Regions from separate parts of the Streptomyces sp. NPDC048507 genome, predicted to be linked through region 2. Evidence: riboswitches for the same ligand, from Rfam matches in the RefSeq annotation. Region 2 holds a riboswitch; each other region holds the start of a gene.

Region 1 (3,265 bases), on a different contig from region 2:
CGAGCCCGATCGAGCCCACGAGCGTCCGTACGATCTCCTCCGCGACGAGCTCGCTGTTGGCGACCGAACCCATACTGCTGTTCGCGATGGAGAACAGCAGCAGCAGGGGCAGTGCGGCACCCGCGTACGCGAGCACCAGGGTGTTGACGACCGACGCGATGTGGTCGCGGCCGATCCGGATGGCGGCCCGGTACAGGGCCCGCGGGCCCATCTTCGGGTCGGCCTGGTGGAGTTCCCAGACGGCCGAGGTCTGCGTCACGGTCACGTCGTCGAGGACGCCGAGCGAACCGATGATCACACCCGCGAGCAGCAAACCGCTCATGTCGATCGACGGATAGAGGCCGTGGATCAGACCGGTGTTGTCGTCCGTGTTGCCGCTCAGGAACGCCCAGTCGATGAACAGCGAGCCCAACAGCCCGATCAGCAGCAGGGAGGCGAGGGTGCCGAGGACGGCGACCGAGGTCCTCGCCGTCAGCCCGTGGCACATGTAGAGGGCGATCAGCATGATCGCGCTGGCGCCGATGACGGCCACGAGCAGCGGGTTCGAACCCTGGAGGATCGCCGGGAGGATGAACAGCGTCAGGATCCCGAAGCTGACCACCAGCGCGATGAGCGCGAACAGACCGCGCATCCGCCCGACCACGACGACCGCCACCGCGAAGATCGCGGCCAGCAGCGCCATGGGGAGCTTGCGGTTCACGTCGATCACGGAGTACTGGAGGTCCCGCGGAGCGTCCGGCGCGTAGGCGACCACCACCTCCTGGCCCTTCTCCAACTGCCGTGGCGCGCCCGGCTGGACGATCTCGAAGAAGGCCCGGCCCTTCTCCGGCCCGCTGCCGACCTCGACGGTCGCCTTCTTGCACTCGCCGGACTGCGCGGCCTGCGCCTCGCGCCCCTCGGGGGTGGAGGTGTCGCCGGTGGGCGGCACCTGGGAGGCGTTCACCGATTTGCAGTCGACCTTCGCCAAGGCGACGACCGTGCCCTGCTGGGTCTGGCGGTCGAAGCCCACCCCGGTCCGCTCGTGCGCCGGGGCGCCGCCCGGCCAGAGCACCGCCATGCCGATGAAGACGGCGGCGGCGAAGGGGATCAGCACGGCGGCGATGACCTTGCGCAGGTGCTTGGAGACCGGCGCCGCCGGCCCGTGGCCGTGGCTGTGGCCGTGCGCGTGACCATGGGAGGCACCGGCCGCGGGTCCATGAGGCGCGTGTTCGTGACCGGTGTGGCCGTGGTGATCCGTGGGCTCGGTGGGGGGCTGCAGCGAGGACGTCACCGGCAGATCATCGCAAGAGATGAGGGGGCCCACTGTTCAGCACGCCACAGATGACGCTAGCGTGGGGGCACCTTTGCACAACGCGGGAGCTCGGAGCACCGGGCTGAGAGGGCGCTGATCACCGTACGCGCATGAGAATGCGTACGGGAAGAGGCTGCGTCGACCGCCGAACCTGTTACCGGGTAATGCCGGCGTAGGGAGATCAGGTCTCATGACCATTCAGGACGCACGCACGCCTGCCGCCAGCCAGGACGCCGACGGCCAGACCGAGCGCCAGCCCGGCTGGCACAAGGGATACCTGGCGGGCTCCCGCCCGGACATCCGGGTGCCGGTCCGCCAGGTCCACCTCACCAACGGCAAGGACGTCACGCTCTACGACACGTCCGGTCCGTACACCGACCCGCAGATCGAGACCGACGTCCGCAGGGGCCTGGCGCCCCTGCGCGAGAACTGGATCATCGGCCGCGGTGACACCGAGGAGTACGCGGGCCGTCCCGCGCGCCCCGAGGACGACGGCATCAAGCACACCTCGCCGCGCGGCGGCCTCAAGAACCTCGACGCGGTCTTCCCGGGCCGCCCCCGCCTGCCCCGCCGGGGCCGCGGCGGCGCCGCCGTCACCCAGCTCGCGTACGCCCGCCGGGGCGAGATCACCCCGGAGATGGAGTACGTGGCGATCCGCGAGAACGTCTCCCCCGAGGTCGTCCGCGAGGAGATCGCCGCAGGTCGCGCGGTGCTTCCCGCGAACGTGAACCACCCGGAGATCGAGCCGATGATCATCGGCAAGAGGTTCCTGGTGAAGGTCAACGCCAACATCGGCAACTCCGCGGTCACCTCCTCCATCGAGGAGGAGGTCGACAAGATGACCTGGGCCACCAAGTGGGGCGCCGACACGGTCATGGACCTCTCGACCGGCCGCAACATCCACACCACCCGCGAGTGGGTGCTGCGCAACTCCCCCGTCCCGATCGGCACCGTGCCGCTGTACCAGGCGCTGGAGAAGGTCGACGGCCGGGCCGAGGACCTGACCTGGGAGATCTACAAGGACACGGTCATCGAGCAGGCCGAGCAGGGCGTCGACTACATGACGGTCCACGCCGGCGTGCTGCTGCCCTACGTGCCGCTCACCGCCCGCCGCAAGACGGGCATCGTCTCGCGCGGCGGCTCGATCATGGCCGCCTGGTGCCTGGCGCACCACAAGGAGAACTTCCTCTACACGAACTTCGAGGAACTCTGCGACATCCTCGCGACGTACGACGTCACCTACTCGCTCGGTGACGGCCTGCGCCCCGGCTCGATCGCGGACGCCAACGACGCCGCGCAGTTCGCGGAGCTGAAGACGCTGGGCGAGCTGAACACGATCGCCAAGCGCCACAACGTGCAGACGATGATCGAGGGCCCGGGCCACGTCCCGATGCACAAGATCAAGGAGAACATCGACCTCCAGCAGGAGATCTGCGAGGAGGCGCCGTTCTACACGCTCGGCCCGCTGACCACCGACGTCGCGCCCGCCTACGACCACATCACCTCAGGCATCGGCGCCGCGATGATCGCCTGGTGGGGCACCGCGATGCTCTGCTACGTCACGCCCAAGGAGCACCTGGGCCTGCCGAACCGGGACGACGTCAAGACCGGTGTGATCACCTACAAGATCGCCGCCCACGCCGCCGACCTGGCCAAGGGACACCCCGGCGCCCAGGACTGGGACGACGCCCTTTCGGACGCGCGGTTCGAGTTCCGCTGGGAGGACCAGTTCAACCTGGCGCTCGACCCGGTCACGGCCCGTGAGTTCCACGACGAGACCCTGCCGGCCGAGCCCGCGAAGACCGCGCACTTCTGCTCCATGTGCGGACCGAAGTTCTGCTCGATGAAGATCTCCCAGGACATCCGCCGCGAGCACGGCGGCGACCTGAAGGCCGACGAGATCCAGGCGGGCATGGCGGAGAAGTCCGCCGAGTTCGCCGCCGCCGGGAACAGGGTGTACCTGCCGCTGGCGGA
Region 2 (3,265 bases):
TACAGCCAGGCGGGGACAAGGGCGTCGATCTTTGCGTCAATCTCGGTCACGGGCACAAGCCTGCCATCTCGCACTGACCACCGGTACCCGAGCGGCCCCGTCCGGGGTCCGCCGGGGCCGCGGGGGGGGGCTCGCGTCAGGCCGTCGCGGACTTCAGCGGGACGGCCGGGTCGGCGGCCCTGGCCGGGTCGACGGGGACGCCCGATTCGATGAGCCTGCGGCCCTGCGCCAGGTCGCGGGGGCGGCCCACGGCCAGGACGGCGACGAGCGCGTCCCCGCGCAGCCAGCACACCGACCAGGCGGCGCCGGCCGGGTCGCCGCGCCACAGCAGGGTGTCGGCGGCGCCGTGGTGGCCGGCGTACTGGACGAAGCGGCCGAACTGCTCGGACCAGAAGTAGGGCACGGGGTCGTAGGCCTGGACGGGCGCCCCGGCCAGGATGTTCGCCGCGACCGCCCGGGGGCCCTGGAGGGCGTTGTCCCAGTGGTGGACCAGCAGGCGGGCGCCGTAGCGGGCCGACGGGAAGGAGGCGCAGTCGCCGACCGCGTACACCCCGGGCAGGGAGGTGCGCAGGTGGGCGTCGGCGGTGAGGGAGCCGTCGGGGCCGCGCTCGATGCCCGAGCCGTCGAGCCAGGCCGTGGCGGGGCGGGCCCCGATGCCGACGACCACCGCCCCGGCGGGGAGTTCCCGGCCGTCGCCGAGCCGGACCGCGCCCTCCTCGACGGCGGCCACCCTGGCGCCGGTGATCAGGGTGGCACCGGCCTCGGCGTACCACCGGGCCATCGGGGCGGCGACCTCGGCGGGCAGGGCGCCGGCCAGGACCCGGTCGGCGGCCTCGACGACGGTGACGGCGCAGCCCGCCGCGCGGGCGGCGGTGGCGAACTCGGCGCCGATCCAGCCCGCGCCGACGACCACGAGGTCGTGGGCCGCCGCGAGGACGGGGCGCAGCCGGACGGCGTCGTCGAGGGTGCGCAGCAGGTGCACGCCCGGGACGCCGGCGGCGCCGGGCAGGGTCAGCGGCTCGGCGCCGGTGGCCAGCACGAGGACCTCGTACGGGACGGGCCCGGCCCCGGTGTCCAGCTCGCGCTCGGCGGCCCGTACGCCGGTGACCTCGACGCCCAGGCGCAGGTCGATGCGCAGTTCCCCGAAGTCCACGTCGAAGGCCACGTCGAAGGCGGAGTCCTCGGCCTTGCCGAGCAGCACCGCCTTGGACAGCGGGGGCCGGTCGTAGGGCTGGTGGGGTTCGGCGCCCAGGAGGGTCACGGGGCCGGTGAAGCCCTGTGCCCGCAGGGCCACCGCGGTCTGCACCCCGGCCATTCCGGCACCGACGATCACGACACCGGGCTTCGTCTGCTGCGTCTGCTCGCTCACGCGTCCAGCCTAATGAACTGACGGCCCATCAGGAACAGGGGGCGGGCGGCGCGGGCGGGGAGGCGGCGCGGGGAGGCAGCCTTACCCACCACCCCCGGCGGGGTTAGTCTGGCCACCGTACCTATCGCGGGAGTCCGGGCGCACCGGGCTGAGAGGGAGGCTGGACGGCCTCCGACCGTACGAACCTGATCCGGGTCATGCCGGCGAAGGGAGGGGCTGGACGCCCATGCACTCATCCGGAACATCCGGGGCATCCCGGACGGGAACCGACGTCCTCGTCATCGGGGGCGGCATCATCGGCCTGGTCACCGCCTGGCGGGCCGCCCGGCGCGGGCTGCGCGTCGCCCTGGCCGACCCCGCTCCCGGCGGCGGCGCCGCCCAGGTCGCGGCCGGCATGCTCGCCGCCGTCACCGAACTGCACTACGGCGAGGAGACCCTGCTCGGGCTCAACGTGGCCTCCGCCGCCCGCTACCCCGAGTTCGCGGCCGAACTGGCCGAAGCCAGCGGGGGCCTGGACATCGGCTACCGGGCCTGCGGCACCCTCGCCGTCGCCCTCGACTCCGACGACCGCCTCCACCTGCGGGAACTGCACGCCCTCCAGCGCCGCTGCGGGCTGGACTCGCAGTGGCTCACCGGCCGCGAGTGCCGCCGCCTGGAGCCCATGCTGGCCCCGGGCGTGCGCGGCGGGCTGCGCGTCGACGGTGACCACCAGGTGGACCCCCGCCGGCTCGCCGCCGCGCTGCTCGCCGCCTGCGAACGGGCCGGGGTCGCGGTGCACCGGGCGGCGGCGGCCCGGCTGCTGACCGGGGGCGACCGCGCGCTGGGCGCCGTACTTCAGGACGGTGCGGAGCTGCGCGCCGGCCAGACCGTCCTGGCGGCGGGATCGCTCAGCGGACGCCTGGCCGGGGTGCCCCCTGAGGTGGCGGTGCCGGTGCGGCCCGTGAAGGGGCAGGTGCTGCGGCTGTCGGTACCGGCCGCGTACGCGCCGTTCCTGTCCCGGACCGTACGGGCCGTCGTGCGCGGCAGCCACGTCTACCTGGTGCCGCGCGAGAACGGCGAACTGGTCGTCGGCGCCACCAGCGAGGAACTCGGCTGGGACACCACGGTCACCGCCGGCGGGGTGTACGAGCTCCTGCGCGACGCCCACGACCTGGTGCCCGGCATCACCGAACTCCCGCTGGTCGAGACCCGGGCCGGACTGCGCCCCGGCTCCCCCGACAACGCGCCCCTGCTGGGCCCGACCGAGCTGCCCGGGCTGCACCTGGCCACCGGGCACTACCGCAACGGGGTGCTGCTGACCCCCCTCACCGGCGACGTGATGGCGGAACTGCTGGCCACCGGCTCCGTGCCGGAGGCCGCCCGCCCCTTCACCCCACGCCGCTTCTCCACCACGCGTCAGGAGTCCTACGCATGACCATCTCCGTCAACGGCGAGCCGCGCGAGGTCGCGGCCGGCACCACCCTCGACGCCGTGGTCGCCACCCTGACCGCCGCCCCCTCCGGCGTGGCCGCCGCGCTCAACGAGACGGTCGTCCCCCGGGGGCGCTGGCCGCACACCCCGGTGGGCGAGGGCGACCGGGTCGAGGTCCTCACCGCGGTGCAGGGGGGCTGACGGCGATGGCGGACGACCTCTTCACCCTCGGCGGCAGGACCTTCACCTCCCGCCTGATCATGGGCACGGGCGGCGCCCCGAGCCTGGACGTGCTGGAACGCGCCCTGGTCGCCTCCGGCACCGAGCTGACCACCGTGGCCATGCGCCGCCTGGACCCGACGGTGCAGGGCTCGGTCCTGTCCGTCCTGGACCGGCTCGGCATCGCCGTCCTGCCGAACACGGCGGGCTGCTTCACCGCGGGCGAGGCGGTGCTCACGGCCCGGCTGGCGCGGGAGGCGCTCGGCA
Region 3 (3,265 bases), on a different contig from region 2:
CCTGATCGACGGCGGTGCCTGGTGGCAGGGCCTGCTGCTGGGCCTGACGGTCGCGGTCAGCGCCACCCTGGGCGACCTGGGCGAGTCGATGATCAAGCGGGACCTCGGGATCAAGGACATGGGCACGCTGCTCCCGGGCCACGGCGGCATCATGGACCGGCTCGACTCGCTGCTGCCGACCGCCCCGGTGGTCTGGCTGCTGCTGGCGGCCTTCGTCGGCACCGGCTGACCCGTCCGGGTTATCCTGGAAAGCGCGCCACCGACACGTGGCGCGCTTTCCCGCTTCTGCGGGGATGGACCCGTGAGCTCTCCGGGCACCGGGCGTGCCATCACATCGACTCCGCTCGTGCGCGGAGGTCGCCCGCGCAGGGTTCGTCAGACTTGAGGAGTACCACCCATGGCCCCCCGTCCCGTCCCGGGAGAGCTCACCTTCGTCGCCCCTCGCGGGGCCAAGAAGCCGCCCCGCCACCTCGCCGACCTGACCCCGGCCGAGCGCCGGGAGGCGGTGGCCGCGATCGGCGAGAAGCCGTTCCGGGCCAAGCAGCTCTCCCAGCACTACTTCGCGCGCTACGCGCACGACCCGGCCGAGTGGACCGACATCCCCGCGGGCTCGCGCGAGAAGCTCCAGCAGGAGCTGCTGCCCGACCTGATGTCGGTGATCCGGCACATCTCGTGCGACGAGGACACCACCCGCAAGACCCTGTGGAAGCTGCACGACGGCACGCTCGTCGAGTCCGTGCTGATGCGCTACCCCGACCGGGTCACCATGTGCATCTCCTCGCAGGCCGGCTGCGGCATGAACTGCCCGTTCTGCGCCACGGGCCAGGCCGGTCTGGACCGCAACCTCTCCACCGCCGAGATCGTGCACCAGATCGTCGACGGCATGCGCGCCCTGCGCGACGGCGAGGTCCCCGGTGGCCCGGCGCGGCTTTCCAACATCGTCTTCATGGGCATGGGCGAGCCGCTCGCCAACTACAACCGCGTGGTCGGCGCCATCCGCCGGCTCACCGACCCGGAGCCCGACGGTCTGGGCCTGTCGCAGCGCGGCATCACCGTCTCGACCGTCGGCCTGGTCCCGGCCATGCTGCGGTTCGCCGACGAGGGCTTCAAGTGCCGCCTCGCCGTCTCGCTGCACGCCCCGGACGACGAGCTGCGCGACACCCTCGTCCCGGTGAACACCCGCTGGAACGTCCGCGAGGTCCTCGGCGCGGCCTGGGAGTACGCGGAGAAGTCCGGCCGCCGCATCTCCATCGAGTACGCGCTGATCCGTGACATCAACGACCAGGCGTGGCGCGGTGACCTGCTCGGCAGGCTGCTCAAGGGCAAGCGCGTGCACGTCAACCTGATCCCGCTGAACCCGACGCCGGGCTCGAAGTGGACCGCCTCGCGTCCCGAGGACGAGAAGGCCTTCGTCGAGGCCATCGCGCGGCACGGCGTACCCGTGACCGTACGGGACACCCGTGGCCAGGAGATCGACGGCGCGTGCGGCCAGCTGGCCGCCTCCGAGCGCTAGATTCCGGCCAGGAACGCTCACAATCGGCCACGGGGTACCCTGTGGCCGGACAACTTCATCATTCCGACAGGGGAGCGCCACAGCGCTGAGAGTGCGGTAACCGTCATCCGCAGACCCTCTGAACCTCGCCCCGGTCATTCGGGGTAGGAAGTTCGGTCATCACTCAAGCTGTTGCGCCCTGCCCGGCGTCCGCTCCCACAGAGCGCCGGGCAGGGCCGCGTCTTCTCCTGGACATCCCAGGAGGAATTCACCAGTGAGCACCACCAAGAAGATCGCGGGCGCCGCGCTCGCGGCCGCACTGGGCATCACCACGCTCAGCGCCTGCGGCGGCGGCGACGCCAAGGGCAAGCCGTCGGGCCCGGTCGACGCCCCGAAGGGCAAGACGGTCACCCTCGTCTCCCACGACTCCTTCAACGTGACCGACACGGTCCTCAAGGAGTTCGAGCAGCAGAGCGGCTACACCGTCAAGGTCCTGAAGTCCGGGGACGCCGGCGCCGCGCTGAACCAGGAGATCCTCACCAAGGGCTCCCCCCGCGGCGACGTCTTCTTCGGCGTCGACAACACGCTGCTCTCGCGCGCCCTCGACAACGGGATCTTCACCCCGTACCAGGCCAAGGGCCTCGACCAGGTCAAGCCGGAGTTCGTGCTCGACCAGCAGCACCGGGTCACCCCCGTCGACTCCGGCGACATCTGCGTCAACTACGACAAGCAGTACTTCGCCGACAAGAAGATCGCCCCGCCGCAGACCCTGGACGACCTGCTCAAGCCGGAGTACAAGAACCTGCTGGTCACCGAGAACGCCGCGACCTCCTCGCCCGGCCTCGGCTTCCTGCTCGCCTCCGTCGGAAAGTACGGGGACGACGGCTGGAAGGACTACTGGAGCAAGCTGAAGGCCAACGGCGTCGAGGTCGTCGACGGCTGGGAGCAGGCCTACAACGAGCGCTTCTCCGGCTCCGCGGGCGGCAAGAAGGCCAAGGGCGACCGGCCGCTGGTCGTCTCGTACGCCTCCAGCCCGCCGGTCGAGGTCCTCTACGGCGAGCCGCAGCCCGCCGAGGCGCCCACGGGCGTGGCCACCGGCACCTGCTTCCGCCAGGTCGAGTTCGCGGGCCTGCTCAAGGGCGCGAAGAACGAGGAGGGCGGCAAGGCCCTCGTCGACTTCCTGGTGAGCAAGAAGTTCCAGGAGGACATGCCGCTCCAGATGTTCGTGAACCCGGTGGTCAAGGACGCGAAGCTGCCGGAGGTGTTCACGAAGCACGGCGCGGTCGTCGAGAAGCCGGAAACGGTCGCTCCCGACGCCATCGCCAAGAACCGTGAGCAGTGGGTCAAGGCATGGTCAGCGCTCGTCGTGAAGTAGTGCGGCAGGACTCCCCGAAGGAGGGCGGGCGCGCCACGGCCGTCCGGCTGGCCCTGATGGCCGTGCCGCTCGCCTTCTTCGGGCTGTTCTTCGCCTATCCCGTCGCCGCGATCGTCGGGCGCGGGCTCAAGACGGACGCGGGCTGGCAGTTCGGCCGCGTCGGCGAGGTCCTGGCCCGTCCGGACATCGCCGGCGTGCTGTGGTTCACCACCTGGCAGGCCCTGGCCTCCACCGCGCTGACCCTGTTGCTCGCACTGCCCGGCGCGTACGTCTTCGCGCGGTTCGAGTTCCCGGGCAAACAGCTGCTGCGCGCGCTGGTCACCGTCCCGTTCGTGCTGCCGACCGTGGTCGTCGGCACGGCCTTCCTCGCCCTGGTCGGGCGCGGCGGACTGCTGGAC

What was found. A riboswitch is a leader RNA that binds a small molecule or an ion and turns the genes downstream of it on or off. The one in region 2 is predicted to bind thiamine pyrophosphate.
Region 1: it holds a riboswitch for thiamine pyrophosphate, as region 2 does, so the genes downstream of both, thiC (phosphomethylpyrimidine synthase ThiC) here and thiO (glycine oxidase ThiO) in region 2, are expected to answer to the same signal.
Region 3: it holds a riboswitch for thiamine pyrophosphate, as region 2 does, so the genes downstream of both, ACGFXC_RS16400 (thiamine ABC transporter substrate binding subunit) here and thiO (glycine oxidase ThiO) in region 2, are expected to answer to the same signal.

Annotation. Positions count from the first base shown of each region.
Region 1 covers NZ_JBICWZ010000004.1:186,313-189,577, reverse strand. Annotated here, with positions in the region: gene ACGFXC_RS13840 (YibE/F family protein) at 1-1,270, opposite strand, end outside; TPP riboswitch at 1,343-1,487, shown strand; gene thiC (phosphomethylpyrimidine synthase ThiC) at 1,482-3,265, shown strand, end outside.
Region 2 covers NZ_JBICWZ010000007.1:356,804-360,068, forward strand. Annotated here, with positions in the region: gene ACGFXC_RS21865 (Rv2175c family DNA-binding protein) at 1-50, opposite strand, end outside; gene ACGFXC_RS21870 (NAD(P)/FAD-dependent oxidoreductase) at 137-1,369, opposite strand; TPP riboswitch at 1,486-1,598, shown strand; gene thiO (glycine oxidase ThiO) at 1,596-2,783, shown strand; gene thiS (sulfur carrier protein ThiS) at 2,780-2,980, shown strand; gene ACGFXC_RS21885 (thiazole synthase) at 2,986-3,265, shown strand, end outside.
Region 3 covers NZ_JBICWZ010000005.1:92,807-96,071, reverse strand. Annotated here, with positions in the region: gene ACGFXC_RS16410 (phosphatidate cytidylyltransferase) at 1-229, shown strand, start outside; gene rlmN (23S rRNA (adenine(2503)-C(2))-methyltransferase RlmN) at 398-1,513, shown strand; TPP riboswitch at 1,572-1,681, shown strand; gene ACGFXC_RS16400 (thiamine ABC transporter substrate binding subunit) at 1,767-2,867, shown strand; gene ACGFXC_RS16395 (ABC transporter permease) at 2,924-3,265, shown strand, end outside.